Regions from separate parts of the Gordonia sp. HS-NH1 genome, predicted to be linked through region 1. Evidence: riboswitches for the same ligand, from Rfam matches in the RefSeq annotation. Region 1 holds a riboswitch; the other holds the start of a gene.
The links. A riboswitch is a leader RNA that binds a small molecule or an ion and turns the genes downstream of it on or off. The one in region 1 is predicted to bind S-adenosylmethionine.
Positions count from the first base shown of each region.

Region 2: another riboswitch for S-adenosylmethionine. It lies ahead of AMD30_RS04715 (bifunctional o-acetylhomoserine/o-acetylserine sulfhydrylase); the one in region 1 lies ahead of AMD30_RS00800 (aminotransferase class V-fold PLP-dependent enzyme).

Region 1 covers NZ_LIYC01000001.1:187,901-200,045, forward strand. Annotated here, with positions in the region: gene AMD30_RS00795 (hypothetical protein) at 1-420, opposite strand, end outside; gene AMD30_RS00800 (aminotransferase class V-fold PLP-dependent enzyme) at 425-1,789, opposite strand; SAM riboswitch class IV at 1,808-1,921, opposite strand; gene AMD30_RS00805 (isochorismate synthase) at 2,029-3,105, shown strand; gene AMD30_RS00810 (O-succinylhomoserine sulfhydrylase) at 3,196-4,413, opposite strand; gene AMD30_RS00815 (rhodanese-like domain-containing protein) at 4,410-4,823, opposite strand; gene AMD30_RS00820 (Rv0361 family membrane protein) at 4,820-5,290, opposite strand; gene AMD30_RS00825 (ABC transporter substrate-binding protein) at 5,461-6,486, shown strand; gene AMD30_RS00830 (FAD-dependent oxidoreductase) at 6,665-8,062, shown strand; gene AMD30_RS00835 (hypothetical protein) at 8,231-8,740, opposite strand; gene AMD30_RS00840 (FecCD family ABC transporter permease) at 9,014-10,057, shown strand; gene AMD30_RS00845 (FecCD family ABC transporter permease) at 10,054-11,193, shown strand; gene AMD30_RS00850 (ABC transporter ATP-binding protein) at 11,190-12,020, shown strand; gene AMD30_RS00855 (ClC family H(+)/Cl(-) exchange transporter) at 12,100-12,145, opposite strand, start outside.
Region 2 covers NZ_LIYC01000004.1:19,796-31,940, reverse strand. Annotated here, with positions in the region: gene AMD30_RS04755 (error-prone DNA polymerase) at 1-936, shown strand, start outside; gene AMD30_RS04750 (DUF167 domain-containing protein) at 990-1,217, shown strand; gene AMD30_RS04745 (tRNA (cytidine(34)-2'-O)-methyltransferase) at 1,222-1,686, opposite strand; gene AMD30_RS04740 (serine/threonine dehydratase) at 1,741-2,754, opposite strand; gene AMD30_RS04735 (bifunctional methylenetetrahydrofolate dehydrogenase/methenyltetrahydrofolate cyclohydrolase) at 2,800-3,675, shown strand; gene AMD30_RS04730 (DUF3017 domain-containing protein) at 3,816-4,049, shown strand; gene AMD30_RS04725 (Hsp70 family protein) at 4,218-5,780, shown strand; gene metX (homoserine O-acetyltransferase MetX) at 5,877-7,031, opposite strand; gene AMD30_RS04715 (bifunctional o-acetylhomoserine/o-acetylserine sulfhydrylase) at 7,048-8,382, opposite strand; SAM riboswitch class IV at 8,445-8,565, opposite strand; gene AMD30_RS04710 (cutinase family protein) at 8,832-10,628, shown strand; gene AMD30_RS04705 (MFS transporter) at 10,758-12,044, shown strand; gene bfr (bacterioferritin) at 12,126-12,145, opposite strand, start outside.

The sequences.
Region 1 (12,145 bases):
CGGGACGAGGATCACGGCGTCGGCGACCTCGGCCGCGTAGATGTCCCGGACCAGCGTGATCAGTCCGTGTGTCGTGCCGATGTAGCGGATGGTCCCGGAGCCTGCCTCCGACGATGCGTCCACCGCGGCAGCGGCCGCGGCACGCGCCGACGCGGCATCCGCCGCGACGGTCACCTCCACCTCGAGGGCGACCACGAACTTCGCCTGATCGTGGGTGCCGGCCCGGAGCAGAGAGCGGGCACGCTGCGCATCGCGGAGGGTCTCACGCCGCACGACGATCGGAAACGTCTGCGCCAGTTCGTCTCCGGCGATGGCGATCTGGAACCCCGGTCGTCCGATGCTGATCGGGGCCGTCGGAGCGGAAGTCGGTGCGGCGATCACGGTTGCGCGATCGGCCGGTGCGTCGAGTTCGATGGTCATCTCATCACCCCTCATTCGATTTTGGTCGGATGGTCTGTTCGGTCAGTGCATGGTCGATCGGTGCGTGTTCGGTCAGCGCGCGCAGTGCCTCGAGGAGGCGGTCGATGTCGTCGGAGGTGGTACCCGCCCCGAAGCTCGCGCGGACCGCGCCGGCCGGATGTCCGAGGCGCTCGAGCAGCGGGTGAGCGCAGAACCGGCCGTCGCGCACGCCGATTCCGTGTTGCGCACTGAGATACTCGGCGACGACCCGCGGCGCGATCCCGTCGACGGTGAACCCCGCGATTCCCACCCGGTCGGTGGAATCGGCGAAGATCCGCAGGGGCACGACCCCGGGGATGGCGGCCAGGCCGGAGTCCAGGCGTTGGGCCAGGCGCAGTTCGTGCAGGCCGATGGCCTCGGGACCGAGGTCGGCCAGCGCCTCGCAGGCCGCCGCGATCGACACCGCGCCGAGCACGTTCGGCGAACCGGCCTCGTGACGCGCGGCTCCGGTGTGCCAGGTCACGCCACCGGCGTGCGGGCTCAGGTCGACGTCGGCGGTCGCTCCCCCGCCGGCCAGATAGGGGTCGGCGGCGTCGAACCAGTCGGTCCGGCCGATCAGGACCCCGGCACCGAACGGCGCATATGCCTTGTGCCCGGAGAAGGCCAGGTAGTCGATGCCGTGACTGACGACGGAGACGGGGCGGTGCGCGACGAGTTGCGCGGCGTCGACCAGGATCCGGGCCCCGTGCCGGTGCGCGATCGAGGCGAGCCGGGTGATCGGCAGCACCTCGCCGGTGACGTTCGACGCCGCGGTGACCGCGAGCAGCGCTGCCGGCGCCGACGCGAGCTCCGCCTCGAGCGCGACCAGGGTGTCCTCGATCGTGTCGCAGGTGCGGACGATTCGGGCCCGGTTGCGGCCGTCGCGCGGCGCGCACCACGGCAGCAGGTTGGCGTGATGCTCGATGTCGAGCACGACGACGTCCCCGGGGGTGATGTGAGCGGCGAGGTTGATGGCATCGGTGGTGTTGCGGGTGAAGACGACGGTGTCGTCGACCCGTCCGCGGACGAACCGGCGCACGGTGTCCCGGGCGGCCTCGTACCGGGCGGTGGTCACCTGCGACAGATGACCGGCGCCGCGATGGACGCTCGCGTATTCGCCGAGTCCAACGGCGACCGCGGCGGCCACCGAGCTCAGAGCCGGCGCGCTCGCCGCGTAGTCGAGGTTGACGTACCGCGTTGTGCCGCCGTGGGCCAGCGGTACGGACACATCGGCGCCGACGACCGGGGCCAGCCCGGGGATGGCCGGATACCGATGGTGGGTCGAATCGATGACGGGGGTGTCGACAGTCTCGTGGCCGGTCGTGTCGGGTGCTGACAGGACAGCGGTCATGGCAGGAGCTCCTCTGAAATTCCGCGCTTGCCGCGTCCGGTCGGTACGCGGCCAGGTCGTCACCCGGAGCACCCCACCGCGGAGGAGGGTTGCCGACCAGCGAGCCGGGGCTTGTCACTGGCACTCATGACCTATGTGCAAGCCTCGCCGAAGCCGCGCGGGCGTGTCAATTTTCACTCATCGTGATCCAAAGTTAGGGCACACTTACCTGTAGCGTGTCAGGGGTGTCAGCGACTGATGTGTTCGTGTTGTCCCGCCCGCACGGCACCGTGCGGGGCCGGGGCGCCGTCCGTGGGTTCACCGATGTCGACGCGGCCTCGGCCGCGCTGCGTTCCGGGACGATCGACGGGCTGACCGGCGCGATCCCGTTCGATCTCTCCGACCCGGCCGCGCTGGTGGTACCCGAGGTCCTGCACTTCGACGACGCACCGCTGACGGGCGGGCCACCGCTGTCGCGCACCCCGGTCTCGACGACCCTGCACCCGACCGCCGACGAGCACCGCGAGCGGGTGGCGCACGCGGTCAAGCGGATCGTCGCCGGCGACGTCGGCAAGGTCGTCCTCGCCCGTAGCGTCGACATCGTGCTCGACGCCGAGGTCGCGCCCCACGAACTCCTCGACGCCCTGGCGGGCGGCAACGCCGGACACAACGCGTTCGGCGTCGACCTCGGTGCCGCCACCGGCTCCGGCGCGTGGCTGCTGGGCGCGAGTCCCGAAGTGCTGCTGCGCAAGTCGGGATCGGTCGTCACCTGCCACCCGTACGCGGGTTCGGCTCCGCGGTCACCGAATCCGGTCGTCGACCGCGCCGTCGCCGACGGATTGTTCTCCTCGGCAAAAGATCTCGCCGAACACGCGTTCGTCGTGGATCACCTGCGCGACCGGCTGGCGCACCTGTGCGACGACGTCGACGCGCCGTCGACCCCGCAACTGCAGTCGACCGGAGAGGTGTGGCATCTCGCCACCCCCATCCGCGCGACACTTCGCGATCCGTCGACCACCGCGCTGGATCTCGCCCTCCTGCTGGGTCCGACCCCCGCGGTCTGCGGTACACCCAGTGATGTTGCCGCGCAGATCATCCGGGAAGTCGAGGGGGAACGCGGCTTCTATGCGGGCGCCGTCGGCTGGTGCGACGCCGCCGGCGACGGCGAATGGATGGTCACCATCCGGTGCCTCCAGCTCGAAGCCGATCGCCGCAGTCTGCGAACGTGGGCGGGTGGCGGCATCGTCGAACACTCCGACCCTCAGGGCGAGCTCGAGGAGACCGCGTTCAAACTCCGTACGGTCCTGAACGCGCTGGGCATCGACGGCCTCGACTGAGACCGCGGCGGGAATCACCGTCCGCTCACCCGATCCGTGACCGCTCACACCGCCGGGCCGAGCGGGAACGGAAGAGGGGAACGCGACGGGTCAGCCCAGCGCCTGATCCAGATCGCCGAGCAGGTCGTCGACCCCTTCGAGACCGACCGACAGCCGCACGACCGAGTCGCTGAGACCGATCGCCGCGCGTCCGTCGGGCCCCATCGCACGGTGCGTGGTGGTCGCCGGGTGCGTGATCAGCGACTTGGAGTCACCGAGATTGTTGGAGATGTCGACGATCCGCAAGCCGTTGAGGACCTCGAAGGCCCGCTTCTTGCCGTCGATGCCGTCGTGGTCGTTCAGCTCGAAGGTCACCACGGTGCCGCCGCCGGACATCTGCGCCCGCGCCAGCTCGTACTGTGGATGGGACTGCAGGAACGGGTATTTCACCCATCGCACCCGCGGATCGGCTTCGAGGAACTCGGCGATCCGGAGCGCGGAGGACACCGAGGCGTCGACGCGCAGGCGCAGCGTCTCCAGACCCTTCACCAGCGTCCAGGCGTTGAACGGGCTCAACGCCGGGCCGGTGTGCCGCATGAGTTGCTGCACCGGCCCGTCCACGTACTCCTTGGTTCCGAGTACCGCACCGCCCATCACACGTCCCTGGCCGTCGATGTGCTTGGTGCCCGAGTACACGATGACGTCGGCACCGAGTTCGAGACCGCGTTGCAGGAGCGGGGTGGCGAAGACGTTGTCCAGCACCACCTGTGCGCCCGCCGCGTGCGCCAGCTCCGAGACCTTGACGACGTCGACGAGGCTCTGCATCGGATTCGACGGGGTCTCGAAGAACACTGCGTCGGTGGGCTTGGAGAGCGCCCGCTCCCACTGTTCCAGGTCCTCGCCGTCGACGAACTCGGTCTCGATCCCCCAGCGCGGCAGGATCTCGTTGCAGACCACGAAGCAGGAACCGAACAGGCTGCGGGCGGCGACCAGGCGATCGCCGGCCTTCAGCAGCGCACCGAGCGCGACGAAGACCGCGGCCATCCCGCTGGCCGTCGCGAAACACGCTTCGGCACCCTCGAGTCGACGCAGACGTTCCTGGAACATCTCGACGGTCGGATTGCCGTAGCGCGAGTAGACGAATCGCTCGTCCTCCCCGGTGAAGGCGCGTTCGGCGGCCTCGGCGGAGTCGTAGACATAACCGCTCGTGAGGTACATCGCCTCGGCCGTCTCGCGGAAACCCGAGCGGGCCAGCCCGCCGCGCACCGCGATGGTGTCGGCCGAGAGCCCCTCGGGCAGTTCACGACCCACGGGTAGATCAGAAGTCACGATTGCCTCCACGGCAGGTTCTCGGCACGCCAGCCCGACGTCCCGCGATGGTCGTTCTCGTCGAGGGCACCCTCGAATCCGTCGACGACGTTGTAGGCCTTGGCGATACCGTCCGCCGTCGCAGCCTCCGCGGCGCCGATCGAACGGTGACCGGACCGGCACAGGAAGATGACCTCGTGGTCGTCGCTGACGCCCGAATCCCGCAGCTGCGTGATGAAGTCGTCGTTGCGTCGACCTTCGGGAAAGGTGGTCCACTCGGCGAAGATCGTGCGCTTCCCCAGGACTTCGAGGTCGGGTACGCCGACGAACGACCATTCGGCCTGCGTCCGACAGTCCACCAGAACCGCGTCCGGGTTGTTCTCGAGCTTCTCCCACGCCTCACGGGGGGTCAGATCTCCGGCATAGGTCATGAGGAACACACCTTCCATTCGCCGTTCTCGCGCACCACGATCGTGTCGACGACATTCACGTCGTCGGGGGTCTTGTCATAGTGCCAATGAACCTTCGCGGTCGCGCGGTCACCGTCGACCACCAGCTCGGTGATCTCCGGGATCTCGATGTGACCGTTGGCGACCAACGACTCCCGGTTGTCGGCGAGGAATTTTTCCTCGGAGACGAAGTCGGCCGCCTCGACGTCGGCCGCGCAGGTGTTGGCGCGGTACTCGGCGTAGTTCGGGCCGTTGCGGGCGGTGTAGACGTCGTTGATCGCGTACTGGACCTGGGCCGAGTCACCGGCCCGATCCTCGGCAGGACGGATCACGTTCGACAGCACGACGCCGAGCACGACGAGGCCCACGACGCCCGCCGCGACGAAGAACGGCCACGCGTTCTTCCACGACGGGGGCCTCTGGTCACCCTCACCTGCAGCTTCGGCCATGGCGGGGAGTCTATCGAGCGACCAGGAGGCACCTGAGACCGGCGTCGACGCGCGTGACCTGCCGGACGACGGACCGGCGCGTGGTCGACGATCGGAGGGCCGTGAGTAAGGTGGCCCTAAGTACCGCGGAGAACAACGACGCCGAACGCAACGACCAGCGAGGACCCCGGATGCGCTCTACCACCCACCGCACACTCACCCTTCTCGTCGGGCTGCTGACAGCAGCTCTCCTGGCGACCTCGTGTTCGCCGCCGGACGAGACGGTCGACTCCGGCACGGCGCAGGTACCCGCACCCGAGGCCGGCGCGATCCCGGTGACCGTGCAGCAGGCCTACGCCCCGGCGACGGTCGCACAGGCGCCGAAGCGCATCGCGGCGATGGGTGTGGGCGACGGTGACACCCTCCTCGCCCTGGGTGTCACGCCCACGACCATCGCACCCTTCGCCGACCCCGATCAGGCCTCGGCGCCGTGGAACGCCGAGCTGCTCGCGGACTCGACGCCGGTGGTCCTCCCCAACGTCTCGGGCGCCTTCGGCGACGAGATCCCCAAGGCCCTCGCCACCGAACCCGACCTCATCACCGCGGTCGGCGCGGATCCCACCCGCGATCAGTTCGACCTGTTGGGCAAGACCGCACCGACGATCCTGCGGCCCGCCCAGTTCCAGCCGTGGCAGGTGCCGTGGGACGCGCAGACCCGCCAGATCGGCACCGCCGTGGGGCTTCCCGAGCTCGCCGACCGCAAGGTGGCCGAGACCGAACAGTTCCTCGCGGGCGTTCGCGAGCAGAACCCGCAACTGGCGGGCAAGACCGCTGTCGTCGTGACCGCCAGCCCCACCGGCGGCGTGTCGATCTACGGCCCCGGCGATGGCCGCGGGCAGACGGTCGCCGGTTACGGGTTCACCTTCCCGCCTGCGCTGCAACCGTCGGTGACCAGCGGTTTCTACGGAGAACTGCCGGCCGAGAGCCTCAATCTGCTCGACTCCGCCGACGTCGTCGTCGCCGTCGACTGGGAGGGCTCCAACGATCGGCTGAAGGCGAACGCGGCATTCAACCGCCTGGCCGTGGCGCAGTCGGGCCGCGTCGTCTACCTCCCCCAGGAGGTGGGCAGCGCGATGTCGGTGCCGACGGTCCTGACGATCCCGTGGGTCGCCGACCAGGCCGTCGGACCGATCGCGGCCGCCGCCGGCAAGGCCTGAGCCGCCGCGACCTCGACCGTCCATCCCTCGTCCAGGTGAGGGTTACCTCACAGACGGATTTTGGTCGTGGACAGCAAGCGCCTACCGTAGAAGGGATAGGCCTTATCCATACGCGCGGACCCGGGGGTCGCCGAGATTACTGGTCCGCGCGTGCTGAGCAACGGAAGACACCTACTCCATGAGCGACAACAGCCGCCCGCTGCGGGTTGCGATCGTCGGTGCCGGTCCCGCCGGTATCTACGCCGCCGACGCGTTGATGAAGTCCGACACCGCCAAGGACCGCGGCGTCAGCATCGATCTGTATGAGCGCATGCCCGCTCCGTTCGGGCTGATCCGCTACGGCGTCGCACCCGACCACCCGCGGATCAAGGGCATCATCACCGCCCTGCACAAGGTCCTCGACAAACCACAGGTGCGCCTGCTCGGCAACGTCGACTACGGCACCGACATCACCATCGACGAGTTGCGCGCCCACTACGACGCGGTGATCTTCTCCACCGGCGCCACCGACGACCGCGCGCTCGACATCCCCGGTGTCGACCTCGACGGCAGCTACGGCGCCGCCCAGTTCGTCGCCTGGTACGACGGACACCCGGACTTCCCCCGCACGTGGCCCCTCGAGGCGGAGAAGGTCGCCGTGATCGGCGTCGGCAACGTCGCCCTCGACGTCGCGCGCGTGCTCGCCAAGACCGGTGACGAACTGCTCCCCACCGAGATCCCGGCGAACGTCTACGAAGGCCTCAAGGCCAACAAGGCGATCGAGGTCCACGTCTTCGGCCGTCGCGGACCCGCGCAGGCCAAGTTCACCCCGCTCGAGCTCAAGGAGCTCGACCACTCGCCGAACATCGAGGTCATCGTCAATCCCGAGGACATCGACTACGACGAGGGTTCGGCCGTCGCGCGCCGCGGGTCGAAGATCACCGACCAGGTCGCCACGATCATCGAGAACTACGCGATCCGCGAACCCAAGCAGGGCGCGATCCACAAACTGTTCCTGCACTTCTTCGAGAGCCCCACCGAGATCCTCGGTGAGGACGGCAAGGTCGTCGGACTGCGCACCGAACGCACCCAGCTCGACGGCACCGGCAACGTCAAGCCCACCGGCAAGACCACCGACTGGGAGGTCGGCGCGGTCTACCGCGCGGTCGGTTACCTCTCGGACAACCTGCCGCAGATCCCGTTCGACTCGCAGGCCGGGGTCATCCCGAACGAGGCCGGACGCGTCTTCGACGAGGGCCAGCAGCTGACCGGCATCTACACGACCGGCTGGGTCAAGCGCGGACCCGTGGGCCTCATCGGCCACACCAAGGGCGACGCCAACGAGACCGTCGACTGCATCCTCAAGGACATGGAAGCGGGCGCGCTGCTCGAGCCCGCCCACCCCGGTGAGGACGCCATCGTCGAACTCCTCGAGTCCAAGAACATCCCGTTCACCACCTGGGACGGCTGGTACCGGCTCGACGAGCACGAGCGTGCGCTCGGCGCCGCCGAAGGCCGCGAACGCGTCAAGGTCGTCGAACGCGAGGACATGCTCGCCGCTTCCGAGCCGAACAAGGTGTCACGCCCCTCCGCGTGACACCGGGCTCTCCTGCCGGCTGAGCCTGTCGAAGCCACAAGAGCGGCGGCCGAGTTTTCTCGGTCGCCGCTCTTTCGCATGCGCCGGGCGATGTGCGGAGGCGTCCTCCCCGCACATCGCCCGACGCGAAATGCCTTGTCGTGGACGCTCAGTCGTGGCGGATTACGGTCAGCGGCCCGGGATCGCGGGGACGCCCTCGACGTCGGTGCCGCCACCGGTCAGCGCAACCGCAGACGACGCGGACGAGCCGGTTCCGAACCTGTCCAGTGGGTTGTCGATGCGCCGGACGTTCCACCAGAAACCGGCGTTGTCGGTCAGGTTCTCGGCGTAATCAGAGATCGCATATCCGGCGATGGACGACGGGAAGCAGCCGAACCAGACGGTCTTGATCGTGAGCGACTCGTTCTTCTTCAGCTGCGACTTGAACTTCGTCGCGCCGTTGATCTCCTGCAGTGTGACGTTTCGGAAGTCGCCGTCACGCGCGGTGACCCGCATGAACCGGGTCATGCTCCACGCCTGATTCCACGGCGTGCCCGGTGCTCCGAACTGGCAGTAGACCCCGCCCGTCATCTGGAGGTTGGGAACGGCGGCGTGCGCAGGCGCGGCACCCACCAGCGATCCACCCGCGATTCCTGCGGCGACCAGAACCCCCGTGAGAGCCCGTTTCAGCGATTTCATCGATCCTCCTCGTTCGTAGGCGACACTGCTGTGTTTCCCGACGTCGCCATCGTGGGAGCGGCTCATGCCGCCCCACCGGCAACCGGTCTTGCTGCTGTCGGCCCGAGATGCTCACCGACACCGGGATTATCGACCCAGCCTGAGCGAAGTGTTACCGCGCGCACAGCCTTCCCTCAGGATTCGTCAGCAATTCGTTATCCGAACGACACCCATTCCGCGCGATCGGTACACGGTGGGCAAGAGCCGAATCCAAGGTTGGTAAGGTTTACCTTTGTGCGTCGATCTCTCCGAGTTCTCGGAATCCCGCTGCTGCTCGCGACCCTTGCAGCGCTGGTCGTCGCGTCCGTGCTCTTCGGCACCCGACCGGTCCCTCTCGACGAGATCTGGCCCAGCTTCACCGCCGGCGCCCAGGAGATCTGGAACGCCCTGATCAACCTGCGGATGCCGCAGGTGCCGAAGGACACCGACGTCGACGGGATCGTGTGGGATCTGCGGGTCCCACGCACGCTGCTCGGCCTGACCGCCGGGCTCGCGATCGGCGCGGCCGGTGCCATCACCCAGGGCCACACCCGCAACCCGATCGCCGACCCCGGAATGCTCGGCGTCAACGCCGGAGCCGCATGTGCTGTCGTGGGCGGCATCTACCTGCTCGGGATCACCAGCCCGATCGCCTTCATGTTCTTCGGACTCATCGGCGCGATCATCGCGGCCACCGTCGTGTTCGGGTTGTCGTCGCTGAGCGGCTCGAGTCCGCTGACCCTGGTGCTCGCGGGTACCGGCCTGACCGCGATGCTGACCGCCATCACATCCGCGATCGTGCTCGTCGACACCAATTCGCTGGACCAGTGGCGCTTCTGGAGCGTCGGCTCCACCGCGGGCCGAGGCATCGACGTGTTCTGGGCCAGCCTGCCGTTCATCGGGGTGGGACTCGTCCTCGCCCTGGCGAGCGGGTTCTTCCTCAACGTGTTGAGCCTGGGCGACGACATGACCAAGGCACTCGGTTCCCGGGTCGTGCTGATCCGCGCCCTCGGCGTGCTGACGATCACGCTGCTCATCGGCGCCGCCACCGCGGCCTGCGGGCCGATCGTGTTCCTCGGTCTGGTCGTGCCGCACATCGCGCGCGCGTTCGTGGGCGCCGACTACCGGTGGATCATCCCGTACTCGGCTCTGCTGGGCGGCATCCTCCTCGTCGGATGCGACATCCTCGGCCGCATCGTCGCCCGACCCGGCGAAGTGCAGGTCGGTGTGATGCTGGCGCTGGTCGGCGCCCCATTCCTCATCGTCATGGTCCGCCGACAGAGATTGGGGACCGTGTGAACCCGCCGACCTCCATCAAGACCGAGACCGCCGAGAAGAGCGGGATCAGGGCCAAGACCCGGATCGCACCTCATCCGGGCGGATACCGGATCGCGATCGAGCCGATGTCGATGGTGGTGCGGCCGCGCATGCTCGCCGTGGCGCTGGTGGCCACGGCCATCACGATCGTCCTGTTCCTCACCAGCGTCGGCGTCAGTGACTTCCCCCTGACCCCGATCGACGTCGCGCGCATCCTGCTCGGGGGCGGGACCCGGGTCGAGAACGTCGTCGTCTTCGACGTCGCGCTCCCCCGCGCGCTGGTCGCGCTGCTCGTGGGATTCGGCCTGGGCCTCGCCGGTTCGCTGACCCAGCTGATCGCCCAGAACCCGCTGGCCACACCGGACATGCTCGGTATCACAGCCGGCGCGAGCGTGGCCGCGGTGACCGCGATCGCGTTCTCGACCACCAGCTGGGGCGCCTGGCTCGGCGATCTCGGCGTCCCGGCGGCGGCGATGATCGGCGGGTTGGCGACCGCCATCGCGATGTACGTCCTGGCGTGGCCGGGGCGCAAGGCCAACAGCGGCATCAACCCGTTCCGGCTCGTGCTGATCGGCGTCGGCATGACGTGGTTGCTGCAGGCGCTGACCCAGTTCCTGCTCTCCCGCGCCGACATCCGGGATGTCGGCCGCGCACAGGTGTGGATCGTCGGATCGGTGGCGAATGTCGGCTGGTCCAATGTGTGGCCGGTCGTCGCCGGTGTCTGCGCGAGCATCGTCGTGGTGATCGTTCTGGCCCGCCAGATCGGGATGCTCAGCCTCGGACCCGATCTCGCCCGCGGTCTCGGGGTCCGCACCGGCGCGGTGTCGACGACCCTGCTCCTGACCGCGGTCCTGGTCGCCGCACTGAGCGTGTCCGCGGCCGGCCCGATCGCCTTCGTCGCACTGCTCGCCCCGCAGATCGCCCTGCGGCTGGCCGGTACCGCTGTGCCGACGCCACTGGTGTCGGGCGTGATCGGTTCGTCGCTGGTCCTGGGCGGCGACCTGCTCTGCCGCACGGTGCTGCCGGGTGGTCTGCCGGTCGGTATCGTGACCGCCGCGATCGGCGGGCCGTTCCTGATCTACCTGATGGTCGTCATGTCCCGAAAGGCGAGCGTATGACCGCGTCCTCCCTCGAAACCACGGCTACCACCGCGCGATTGCGCGGCGTCGGCCTTACCGTCGGCTACGACGAACGGATCGTCATCGACGGCCTGGACATCGACATCCCCGACGGGCAGGTCACCACGATCATCGGCTCGAACGGATGCGGCAAGTCGACGCTGCTGCGGTGTCTCGCGCGTCTGCTGCCTCCCCGGGCGGGCGCGGTCTACCTCGACGGTGACGACATCTCGTCGGTTCGCCCCAAACAGGTCGCCCGCACCCTCGCGATCCTGCCCCAGAATCCCATCGCGCCCGAAGGACTCACCGTCGCCGACCTGGTCGGGCGCGGACGTCATCCACACCAGCGCTGGTTCGCGCAGGCCAGTGCGGCCGACGAGGCCGCGGTCGCGCAGGCGATGGAGATGACCGACACCCTCGACCTCGCCGACCGCACCCTCGACGCCCTGTCGGGCGGGCAGCGGCAACGGGTCTGGATCGCGCTGACCCTGGCCCAGGACACCGATCTCATCCTGCTCGACGAGCCGACGACCTACCTCGACCTCGCGCACTCCATCGACGTCCTCGACCTGGTCCGCAAGCTCCGCGACGAGCACGGCAAGACCGTCGTCATGGTGCTGCACGATCTCAATCTGGCTGCGCGGTACAGTGATTCGCTGTTCGTCATGCGCAACGGCGCGATCGTCACCACCGGTTCACCCAGCGAGGTCATCGACGCCGAGACCCTCGACGCGGCCTTCGGCCTCCGGGCGCACGTCATGACCGATCCGGTCACCGGCGGCCCGCTCATCGTGCCGCTGGACTCGCGGACCCACGCCAAGTCCTGAGTCGAGCCCCCGCCCCCTTATCCGAGAGAACGACCTGCTTCCTGCTCCCTGAGCATCGTGACGCTCGCGAGCTCACCCCTCAGGGAGCGGGGTCCGGACCCGGTTCGTCCTCCCGCCGAACCGAA
Region 2 (12,145 bases), on a different contig from region 1:
GCGTTCGCCAATTTCGGTTTCCCGGAGAGCCATTCGCAGAGCTTCGCGTCACTGGTGTTCTACTCGTCGTGGTTCAAGCTGCACCATCCCGCGGCATTCTGCGCCGCGTTGCTACGGGCTCAGCCGATGGGGTTCTACTCACCGCAGACCTTGGTCGCCGATGCCCGGCGGCACGGTGTCGCGGTCCATCGTCCCGACATCAACGCTTCGCTCGCGCACGCCACCCTGGAGAACGAGGGGCTCGACGTCCGGCTGGGTCTCGACGGGGTGCGCGGGGTCGGAACGGAGACGGCGGAGCGCATCGTCGAACGACGGGCCGAGGGACCGTACCTCGACATCACCGATCTCTCCCGCCGCGCCCGGCTGACGACCAAGGAACTCGAGGGACTCGCCGGCGCCGGCGCCTTCGACGGGTTCGGTCTCAGCCGGCGTCAGGCCCTGTGGGAGGCGGGCGCCGCGGCGACGGTGCGCGACGACCAGCTCGCCCTGGAGTCGGCGCAGGCGACGCCCACGCTCCCGGGGCTCTCCGACGTCGAGCTCGCGGCCACCGACGCGTGGGCCACCGGGATCACGCCCACGTCGTATCCGACACAGTTCCTGCGTCCCCGGCTCGACGCGATGGGCGTTCTGGCCGCCGACCGGCTCCTGTCGGTGCCCGACGGTTCGCGGGTGCTGATCGGCGGGGCGGTGACCCATCGCCAACGACCGGCCACCGCGTCCGGGGTGACGTTCATCAACCTCGAGGACGAGACCGGGATGGTCAACGTGGTGTGTTCGGTCGGTTTGTGGGCGCGGTACCGTGTACTGGCCCAGACGGCACCCGCACTGCTGGTCCGCGGACGGGTGCAGAACGCCGAAGGTGCTGTGACCGTCGTCGCAGATCGTCTGCAGCGCATGGATCTTCGGGTGGGGAGCAGATCCAGGGACTGGCAGTGATCCCCGACCGGGGAATGCGCCGGGGTGTTCGAGACGAATCAAGGAAAGAACCGATGCCGCAACAGGTCGTGGTGACCGTCAAACCGAAGAGCAGCAAGGGCCCGTTGGTCGAGACGGGTCCCGACGGCGCGATCACCATCTACGTCCGTGAGCCCGCCACGGAGGGCAGGGCGAACAGGGCCGTCTCCGAACTGCTCGCCGCCCACCTCGGGGTTCCGAAGAGCAAGGTCGCGCTCATCGGCGGCGCCACAGCACGCACGAAGCGCTACCGCGTCGGCTGACAAGTCAGACAGCACCGTCGAAGCCGTGCTGCCGCCACGCCTCGTAGACGACGATGCTCGCGGCGTTGGCGAGGTTGTGCGAACGACGACCGGCGAGCATGGGGATGCGCACCCGGTCGGTCACCTCGGGTTCGTCGAGGACCTCCGCCGGCAGTCCGGTCGGTTCGGGGCCGAACAGCAACACGTCGCCGGGCTGATAGTCGACGTCGGTGTGGAAGCGTTCGGCGTGGGCGGTGAACGCGAAGACCCGCTCCGGCTTCAGCGTCGTCCAGGCGGTCACCAGGTTGGGATGCACCGTGACGTTGGCCATCTCGTGGTAGTCGAGTCCCGCGCGTTTGACCTGCGCGTCGGACATCGAGAAACCGAGCGGTTCGATGAGGTGGAGTTCGCACCCGGTATTCGCGGCCAGCCGGATCGCATTGCCCGTGTTCGGCGGGATGCACGGCTGGTAGAACATGATTCGGAACATGATGGTGCCAGCGTAGTCGGTGCCATGCGGAGCGGATCTCGCCCGACCGTGTCCTCACACCGCCACCGTGGTGTTGGCCCCGCACAGCACGATGCACAGCGTCGAATCGGGTTGCGGTCGAATCCGTCCCGAGACCACCCCGGCGACCGCGGTGGCGGTGCCGTGTTCGACGAGGATGCGGTGGGAGTCCCAGAGCATCCGCCGTGCCGCGATGATCTGGTCGTCGGTCACCAGCACGCTGTCGACGGCCGGGTTCCCGGCGACGGCGTCCCAGCAGAGATCCCCGACCCGGGTCGCGCCGAGGGAGTCGGCGGCCACGCTCTCGAGTTCGACGGGAACGGGAGTCCCCGCGGCGAGTGCCTGATGCAGACTCGACGCACCGAGCGGTTCGACGCCGACGAGGCGGTCGCCCGGGCGCAGCGTCGCGGTCAGGCCGGCCAGCAGTCCGCCGCCGCCGACACAGACGACCGTCGTGAGCGGACCGGGTACGTCGTCGATGATCTCGAGACCGATCGTGCCGGCGCCGGCGACGACGTCGGGGAGGTCGTAGGCGTGCAGCGCGAGCGCGCCGGTCTGCTCCGCGAGTTCCTCGGCCGCGTCGGCGGCTTCCTGATAGCGCTGTCCGATGAGATGGATCCGCGCACCCGCGGCGCGCAGCGCGTCGATCTTGACCGGTGGTGCCGTCTCGGGGATCACCACGGTCACCGGCACACCGACGATCCGCGCCGCGACCGTGGCACCGATCGCGGCATTGCCGCCGGAGGCGACGAGGACACCGGCGTCGGTCAGGACCCCCTGATCGCGCGCGTGCAGGGTCGCCCACAGACTGCCTCGCGGTTTGAAGCACCCGCCGAGCTGGGTGTACTCGAGTTTGAGGACCACCTCGAGCGGGCCGTCGACGGTGTCGATGACCGTGCGCAGCGTCGGCGTACGACGGAGATGGGGAGTGATCGCCGCGCGGGCGAGATCGATGTCGACGGGCACCACGGTCACCACTCCGACACTAGTGGTCGGCCGCCCGAGGGCGGCGAAACGTCGATCGCGGGCGGCGGTGAACGGCGCGTCCATCCGCCGATGTCGGAAACCGCGGAGACGAGTGGAAGAATGTCGGGCGTGACCGCGATACGACTCGATGGGAAGACCACGCGCGACGAGATCTTCGCCGATCTGGCCGAGCGGGTGGAGAAGCTCCGGCTGGCGGGTGTCACCCCTGGTCTCGGGACTGTTCTGGTCGGCGACGATCCGGGCTCGCACTCCTACGTCAAGGGCAAGCACGCCGACTGCGCCCGCATCGGTGTCGCCTCGATCCGCAAGGATCTCCCGGCCGATGCCACCACCGAACAGCTCAACTCCGCGATCGACGAACTCAACGCGGATCCCGCCTGCACCGGCTACATCGTGCAGTTGCCGCTGCCGCGACAGCTCGACGAGAACGCCGCCCTCGAGCGGATCGACCCGCTCAAGGATGCCGACGGCCTCCACCCGATCAACCTCGGGCGACTCGTGCTGGGCAAGGAGTCGACCCTGCCCTGCACCCCCCGCGGTGTCATCCATCTGCTGCGTCGCTACGACGTCCCGCTGGCCGGCGCCCGGGTGACCGTCGTCGGTCGCGGGGTCACCATCGGCAGGCCCATCGGTCTGCTCCTGACCCGCCGCAGCGAGAACGCCACGGTCACCCTCTGCCACACCGGCACCACCGATCTGGCCTCCGAGATCGAGCGCGCCGACATCGTGATCGCGGCCGCGGGAGTGCCGCATCTCATCACCGCCGACATGGTCAAGCCGGGTGCCGCGGTGGTCGACGTGGGTGTCAGCCGCACCGACGAGGGTCGTCTCGTCGGTGACGTGCATCCCGATGTCTGGGAGGTGGCGGGCCACGTCTCGCCGAATCCCGGTGGGGTGGGGCCGCTGACCCGTGCGTTCCTGCTCGTCAACGTCGTCGAACGCGCGGAGCAGATGCTCGCCTCCGGGAGCGGCAGCGGCGCGTGACCCGAGACGAGCACCAGAGTGAGTCCGCTCACTCCGAGCCGCGCGGTGCCGACCGATCCCGTCCAGGAGGCCGGAAACACGGTTCCACCGACGGCACGCGTCTGCGGGCGGTGCTCGTCCAACTCCCATATCTGCTGGTGATGGCCGGTGTGCTGGCCGCAGCGCTGCTCGTGATGTTCGACCGCTGGCGGCGCGGATCATTCGTCTTCGGGGCGGCACTGCTCGTCGGCGCCGTGCTTCGCGCCTTCATCCCGTCATCGCAAGCCGGGTTGCTGCAGGTCAGGGGCAAGCCGTTCGACGTCACGGTGATGGCGACAGTCGGCGCCGTGATGCTGTGGCTGGCAGCGTCGATCGACTCTTTGGGCACGGATTGATTACAATAGAGACCTGAGCGTGACCTGACAGGTGGTCGTTCGCTCAACCAGGCACTTTTCCGCTGCCCTGCCGCAGACGCACCGACCGCTGGAGTTTGTATCACTGCATCACCAACCGACGACACCGTGAGTGAAGTGACGTCCATGGGCGTGTCAGCAGGTGCTGGCATGATCCATTACGTCCTCCTGACACGTGACGATCTCGGTCGCAGTGTGATCGACTCGCGCGTCATCGACGTCGACCCCACCGACGGTCTCGACTCCGCCGGCCGCGTGAACGCAGGCGTCGACGTGATGCTGACCGCCGCCCGCGAGACCGGGACGAGGGTGGGCCCGATCGGGGTCGCCGCACGCACGGGCAGCCAGCGTCGGCAGTTGCGCTCGAGGGGCAGTGGCCCGCGACGTCAGGTCCGTCTCGTCGGTGAGGACGAGGCCGTCCTCGCCTACCTCGCCGACACCGGGGAGATCGACCGCTTCTCGGCCGCCGTCGTCGTCGACTGTGGCGACACCGGCATGTCGCTCTACACCGTCGACCCCCGCGAGGGCAGGATCGGCAATCCCGAGCACTCGACGGTCCTGAGTGGGCGTCATCTCGACCGGTCGATCGTCAATCAGCTGACCGCCGACCACCCGGCCCTCGGCGAGGCCACCCGCACACGTGCCGATCGCAGTGAACTGCGCAGCGCCTGCCGGACCGCGAAGGAGGAGATCGCCTACGGCGGTTCCTCCGCCACCGAGTCCGTGGTCGCGGTGTCGGCCAACTCCGAACGCGTATCGCTGTCGGCCACGCACGTCGAGCAGGCGATCGAGCCGATGATCCGTGACGCGCGAGAAGTGTTCGCCCGGTACGTCGCGGCCGCCCGGTCGCGGGGCGTGCAACCGGACGCCGTGGTGTTCATCGGCGGACTCGCCAATCTCCCCGCGGTGCGCGCGATCGCGTCGGAGCATGATCTGGAGGTCGTCAGTCCGACGGCTCCGGAGCTGGTCGTGGCCACCGGTGCGGCGCTGCTCGCCCTCGAGAGCTACTCGGGCGCAGCACGTCTCGCGTTCATCGGCGGCAAACCGCAACGTGAATGGCTTTCCGCGACACCCATCGCGGTGGCCGGGGCCGTCATCGCCGCCACGCTGATGACGATCTATGCGGTGAGCTCGTCCTTCGCCGATCGGCCGACCGTCGATCCGCAGCCCGCGGTGAGCAGCGTGCCGCCGGCCGCGGCGACCAGTGACACCGAGCCGGTCACCCCGACGCCGACCTCTCAGCCGATCACCAGGATCCCGGCCGAACCCGTCGAGCCGACCGTCGTGGATCCTGTTCCCACACAACAACCGTTACCGCAGACCGGGTCGAACGACCCGCCGGCATGGGCGACCACGGAGTTGCCGCCGACGCGACCCTCGACGGGTACCAGCACCCGCACGCTGTCGCCGTTCCCATGGCCGGACCTGGCGTTCCCGCCGGGCTCGACGCCGACGATACCGCCGGACCTGTTGCCGCCGGGGTTGCGTCCGCCCAGTGCGGCGCCCACGCCACCCCCGCCGACGTACTCGACGTCGACACCGGCGCCTCCGCGCGGTGGCTCGGTGCGGCCGAGCAGCACGCGCGCACAGGGGTCGACTCAGCTCCCCGCCGCTCCCGAATCAGGGAAAACCGTTGTCACGGAAGGGGAGTCGCAGGTTCCGCCGCCGCCCCCGCCCAGCAGTCCGGTCCCGACGGTTCCCGCGCCGCGCTGACCGAACCGCCCTGTCAGAACCGCGCCTGCGAGGCCGCTGATCACACCGGCTGACCCCGACTCGCTGACGAGAGCGGCCGAACTGTCGGAGGCGCGGTCAGGCGTCGCGACGGGCGAGTTCGACCGTGCGCTTGAGGAGGTCGCTGATGGCGTCGAACTCGGTCAGGAATCCGTCGTGGCCGGTGTCGGAATGGACGACCTGGAGACCGCCGACGCAGTTGCCCAGCTCGTCGGCGAGTTCGACCTGCAGCCGAATCGGGTAGAGGCGATCGGAGTCGATGCCCCCGACGATCACCGGAACGGTGCATTCGTTGAGCGCCTTCGCGACTCCGCCGCGACCGCGACCGACATCATGGTGATTGAGGACCTCGGTGAGGACGACATAGCTCGCCGGGTCGAAGCGGGACATCAGCTTCGACGCCTGGTGGTCGAGGTAGCTCTGCACGGCGTAGCGCCCGCCGGTCAGGGGATTCTCGTCGCCCTGGGCGTCATTGGCGAATCGACTGTCGAGCTCTGGCTCGCTGCGGTACATGAGGTGGGCGATTCGGCGGGCGATTCCCATGCCGTGCAACGGGGCTCGGCCGGTACCGTGGTAGTCGCCGCCGCACCAGTCCGGATCGGCCTTGATCGCGGCGATCTGTGTGGACTGGATACCGATCTGGTCGGCGGTCGCGCGGGCGCCGACGGCGAGGACGAGCGCGCTGCGCACCCGGTCGGGGTACTCGATGGCCCACTCGAGGGCGCGGGCGCCACCCATCGAGCCGCCGAGAACCGCTCCGACGCTGCGGATTCCGAGTCGGTCCAGCAGTGCCACCTCGGCGCGGACCTGATCGAGCACGGTGATCTGCGGAAAGCGTGATCCCCACGGACGGCCGTCGGGGGCCAGGGACGCCGGACCCGTCGATCCCTTGCATCCGCCGAGAACGTTGGCCGAGATGACGCACCACTCGTCGGTGTCGATCGCCTGACCGGGTCCGATCAGGCCGTCCCACCACCCGGCCGAGTCGTGGTCGGCATCGGCGGGTCCGGTGACGTGCGAGTCGCCGGTGAGCGCATGGAGCGTGAGGATCACGTTGTCGCGGGAGGGCGACAACGTCCCCCAGCGCTGGAACGCCAGGGTGACGTCGTCGATCCGTGCTCCGCTGTCGAGAGGCAACGATCCGATGGGGATGCCGACGAGTTCCCCGTCCGGGAGTGACTCCCAGTCGGGCTGATCAGACGCTGTCGCGTTCAGGTCGATACTCACCGACAAAGCTGCCTCACCTGTTTCACTTGGCCGCCGCGAATCCCTGTTCGAGATCGGCCAAGATGTCGTCGATTCCTTCGATGCCCACGGCCAGGCGCACCAGTCCGGGGGTCACGCCGGCGGCGAGCTGTTCCTCGGGGGTCAGCTGGCTGTGCGTCGTCGAGGCCGGATGGATGACCAGCGACCGCACATCGCCGATGTTGGCGACGTGGCTGTGGAGGCTGAGTGCGTCCACGAACTTCTTGCCCGCGTCGACGCCGCCGGTGATCTCGAAACCGATGATCGCGCCCTGCCCCTTGGGGGCGAGCTCCTGACCGCGCTTGAACCACGGCGAGGACTCGAGGCCTGCGTAGGCGACGGACTCGACCTGGTCGTGCTTCTCCAGGAACGCGGCGACCTTCTGTGCGTTGGCGACGTGGCGCTCGATGCGCAGGCTCAGGGTCTCCAGGCCCTGGGCGAGCAGGAACGCGTTGAACGGTGAGATGGCCGCACCGGTGTCGCGCAGCCACTGCACGCGCGCCTTGAGCGCGTACGCCGGTGCGCCGAGGTCGGCGAAGACCGCGCCGTGGTAGCTCGGGTCAGGGGTGGTGAAGCCGGGGAACAGGTCTTTCCCGTCGCGCTGGACCCGCCAGTCGAAGGTGCCGCCGTCGACGATCACGCCGCCGATCGCGGTGCCGTGTCCGCCGATGTACTTGGTGGCCGAGTGCACGACGATGTCGGCGCCGTGGGCGAGCGGGTTGATCAGGTACGGGGTGGCGACGGTGTTGTCGATGATGAGCGGTATGCCGTTGCGGTGCGCGACCTCTGAGATGCCCTTGATGTCCAGGATCTCGTTGTTGGGGTTGGAGATCGACTCACCGAAGAACGCGCGGGTGTTGTCCTTGACCGCGGCCTGCCACGACGCCGGATCCTCGGGATCCTCGACAAAGCTCACCTCGACGCCGAGCTTGGGCAACGTGTAGTGGAAGAGGTTGAAGGTGCCGCCGTACAGCCGCGGACTCGACACCACGTGACCGCCGGTCTCGACGATGTTGAGGATCGAGTAGGTCTCTGCGGCCTGACCCGATGCCACCAGCAATGCGGCGACGCCGCCTTCGAGCGCGGCGATCCGCTGCTCGACGGCATCCTGTGTCGGGTTCATGATGCGGGTGTAGATGTTGCCCGGTTCGGCGAGTCCGAAGAGGTTGGCCGCGTGCTGCGTGTCGTTGAAGACGTACGACGTCGTCTGGTAGATCGGCAGCGCACGGGCGTTCGTCACCGCGTCCGCGGACTGCCCGACGTGGATCTGCTTCGTCTCGAAGCTCCAGTTCTCGCTGGGATCGTTGCTGTCGAGGGTGCCGTCAGGGACATCAGACATGGCAATTCATCACTTTCTACGGTCGGCAGGGCCCACTCGACCCTGTTGGGGTCCGACCTTCGGACCCGCGCTTGCCGGGGATCGTCAGCGCGATCCCGCAACCCGGTCATCACCCGGAGCACCCCACCGCGGATGGAGGGTTGCCGATCAGCCAGCCGGGGCTTGACGCTGATACTCATGACCTGGCGACAAGGATATAACACGGATGTGAGGGCCTGAGAACCGTCCCGGTCACACCGCGCCCAACACTTGAGAAGGCCGCCGCGAGGGTGGAGTGTGCTGTCCTCCGACCGAGTGAAATCAGGCGTGATCAGATCAATAGTGCCTGGTCACGGTCGTTAGCGGCCCTCAGCGTGCTGTCGGTTCCCCGGTCGCGGATCTAGCGTCGAACCAGCCCCGGCTGCGTCGGAACGTTCCGATCGGGTGGTCCGGGTTCGCCCAGGAGCGCCATGTCCGCGATCGCTCACCTCCGAACCCGACGCGCCTCGCTCGTGATCGCCGCCGTCACCGCCGTCGCGGTCGTGGCGGCTCTCAGTCTGTCGGGTACCGCCCCGGCGGCGGCTGCCGAGTGCAGCGACTCGGGCGCGGTGGTCATCGTCGCCGGTACCAACGACCCGGAGAGCGCCCATCTCGTCGGGGTCGAGCAGCGGTACACCGGGAAGATGCCGACGGTGCGCGACGGTGAGGTGGTCGTCGTCGACGACCCCGGAAGTGCTTACCTCGCAGAGCCGAAAGACGTGATCCACGTCGACTACCCGACCACACTGTGGCCCCTGGGTGCCGCGGGGTACGACGACAGTACCGCCCAGGGCAGGAGTGCGACGGCGTCGGCGATCGCGGGGTACCAGAAGCGATGCGGCGCCGAGTCCGACATCGTGGTCGCCGGGTACTCGCAGGGCGCCCGTGTCGCCGGCGACGTCCTCGCCGACATCGGCAACGGCCGGAATGTCGACGAGGTCGTCGCGACCGACGAGAACGGCGAGGTCATGCTCGACGAGAACGGCGCTCCGGTCCTCGTGACCATCGATCCGGACGGGATTTCCGGCGAGCTCTACGCCGACCCTCGACAGGCCGGGGACAAGACGGGCCGCGGCATCGAACTGTCGTTGATCGGGATCATCCCCGGTCTGACGATGGCGGGGTCGCGAGGCGGGTCCGAGACCGACGGCGGGTTCGGGGAGCTCGAGGGCAGGGTGGTGTCCGTGTGCATCGACGGCGATCCGATCTGTGATCTGCCGGACCCGATCCACGACCCGATCGGCGCCATCGACGGCCTCCTCGGCTACTTCACCAAGCACAACCTGTACCCGTTCCAGATGTATCGCGACCCCCACGAAACGACCTGGAACGACGGTCGGAGCGTCCGATGCGAGCCGGAGTCCGCGGTCTGTATGGTCGCCGCGGATTCCGCGTTCGCCGAACTCGTGCGGGATTGGGCGCGCGATGCCGGGTACGGCGGAGCGATCGGGGACTTCCTGTCCGGGCGTCCGACGATCGAGCTGCCGTACGGGATCGAACTCGCGAACCTGCAGCCGGTGATCAGGCTCGTGCAGGGTCTGCTGCCGCCGCTGCCGAAACTCGGGTACGGCGCCTACCTACCGGACCTCTTCGTCTTTGAGGACATCCTCCAGGGGATTCTCACGCTGTCGCCGGCGCGGTTCGTCGACGGTGCGACCGCACTGGCTGCGAGCCTCCGAAGCATCGTCTGGTTGCCGGTGAACTTCGTGCGGTACTGGGCGGGCGCGATCGTCGGGCCGGTGGCACCGCGGGCCGGCACGGTCACGGTCCTCGCGGCAGATACGACGAGCGTGCGATCGTCCACGTTCACACGGCTCGCGACCGCGACCGACGGCGCCACCGAGCCGGTTCGCGCCGAATCGCCGACCGGGTCCGGCTCCCCGGCTGCACCGGTGACCGCGCAGCCCGGCCCGACCGATCCGGCTCCGGCGGTCGATCCGACCGCCGATCCGTCCGGTGCGCCCGCCGACGCATCCGGGAGCGACGAGGAGCCCGGAGAGGAGCCCGCTCCGCCCTCGCGCGCCGACGAGGTTCCGGCCACCACCGATCCGTCGGCGGACAACCCGACGGTGGACGATCCGTCAGCGGAGGACACCTCAGGAGACAACACCTCAGAAGAGGACACCTCAGGGGGCGAGACGTCGGGGAACGAGCCGGAGCCGTCCGGGCAGGGTGCCGGCGCGGAGCGCAGTGACCTCGAGGTCACGGGGTCCGAGGGCGGCGCCTGACCCGCCGCTCGAAGCCACCGCCTGATTCGACGCCGGCCGGCGCCGGGACCACCTCGCGGGCATGGGCCTGTGAATGAACTCACCGGCGGGTGAGGAATCAGTGCCGGCCGGCCAGGGTTGGCATGAACCGTGTCTGACGCTCTTTCGACCACCGATGCCCCGGCCGACGTCTCGCTGACGAATCGGTCCACCGCCCCGGAGGCCAACCCCGGGGGTACCGTCTCGGGCGGCGTGTCCCGGCGGGTGCGTCGCTGGACGATTCTCGCCCTCGCGCTGGGCGGTTTCGGGATCGGCACGACAGAGTTCGTCGCGATGGGGCTGCTGCCCAACATCGCCGGATCGCTGGGGGTGTCCGAACCGACAGCCGGACACGTCATCTCGGCATACGCGATGGGTGTGGTGGTGGGCGCTCCGCTGATCGCGGCGCTCACCGCGAGGATGTCGCGACGCACGCTGCTGATCGGACTGATGGTGGCGTTCACCGTGGGTAACCTGGCCACGGTCCTCGCGCCGGACTACGGACTGCTGCTGGTGGCGAGATTCGTGGCGGGCCTGCCGCACGGTGCCTACTTCGGCGTCGCGGCGCTGGTCGCCGCGCATCTCGCGGGTCCCCGGAATCGCGCCAAAGCCGTGGGCCAGGTGATGCTCGGGCTGTCCGTCGCCAATGTGTTCGGCGTGCCGGCTGCCGCCTGGCTGGGGGAGACGTTCGGCTGGCGGTCGGCGTTCGCGATCGTCGTCGCCATCGGAGTCGCCACCGTCATCGCGCTGATGCGTGCGCTGCCCGCGCTCACCGGGATGACGACCACCGACCCGCTCACCGAACTCGGTGCGTTGCGTCGTTCCCAGGTCTGGTTCACCCTCGTCATCGGAACCGTCGGGTTCGGCGGGATGTTCGCGTTCTACACCTATCTCAACTCCGCGCTGACCACCGATACCGGGCTGTCGGTCTCGGTCGTACCGTTCGCGCTCATGCTCTACGGATTGGGCATGGTGACCGGCAACTTCGTCGGCGGTTACGTCGCCGACCGCAGCGTGTCGGTGGCGATCCTCGGTGGACTCACGGCCAGCGCGATCTCCCTCGGCGCCTTCGCGGTGCTGGCGCAGAATGCTTGGGCGGCATTGATTCTCACATACCTCGTGGCGCTCACCGGGTCGACGATGCTGCCTGCCCTGCAGACCAGACTGATGGACGTGGCCGCCGATGCGCAGACGCTGGCCGCGGCGTTGAACCACTCCGCCCTGAACATCGCCAACGCGGCCGGAGCCCTGCTCGGTGGTGTCGTGGTCGGCGCAGGCTACGGCTATCTCGCGCCATCGGTCGTCGGGGTGTTGCTGGCGGTGGCAGGCATCGGGGTCACCGTCCTGGCCCTCGCCGCCTCCCGGCGCCAGGCACGACACCATCCCGTCGGCTCCTGAGCCGGAGCATGACCGGCTCGACGACGACGAGGGCCGACCGGGAAAGTTCCGGTCGGCCCTCGTGGTGTCGAGTGGGTGTGCTCAGCCGTTGGTCGGCGGGG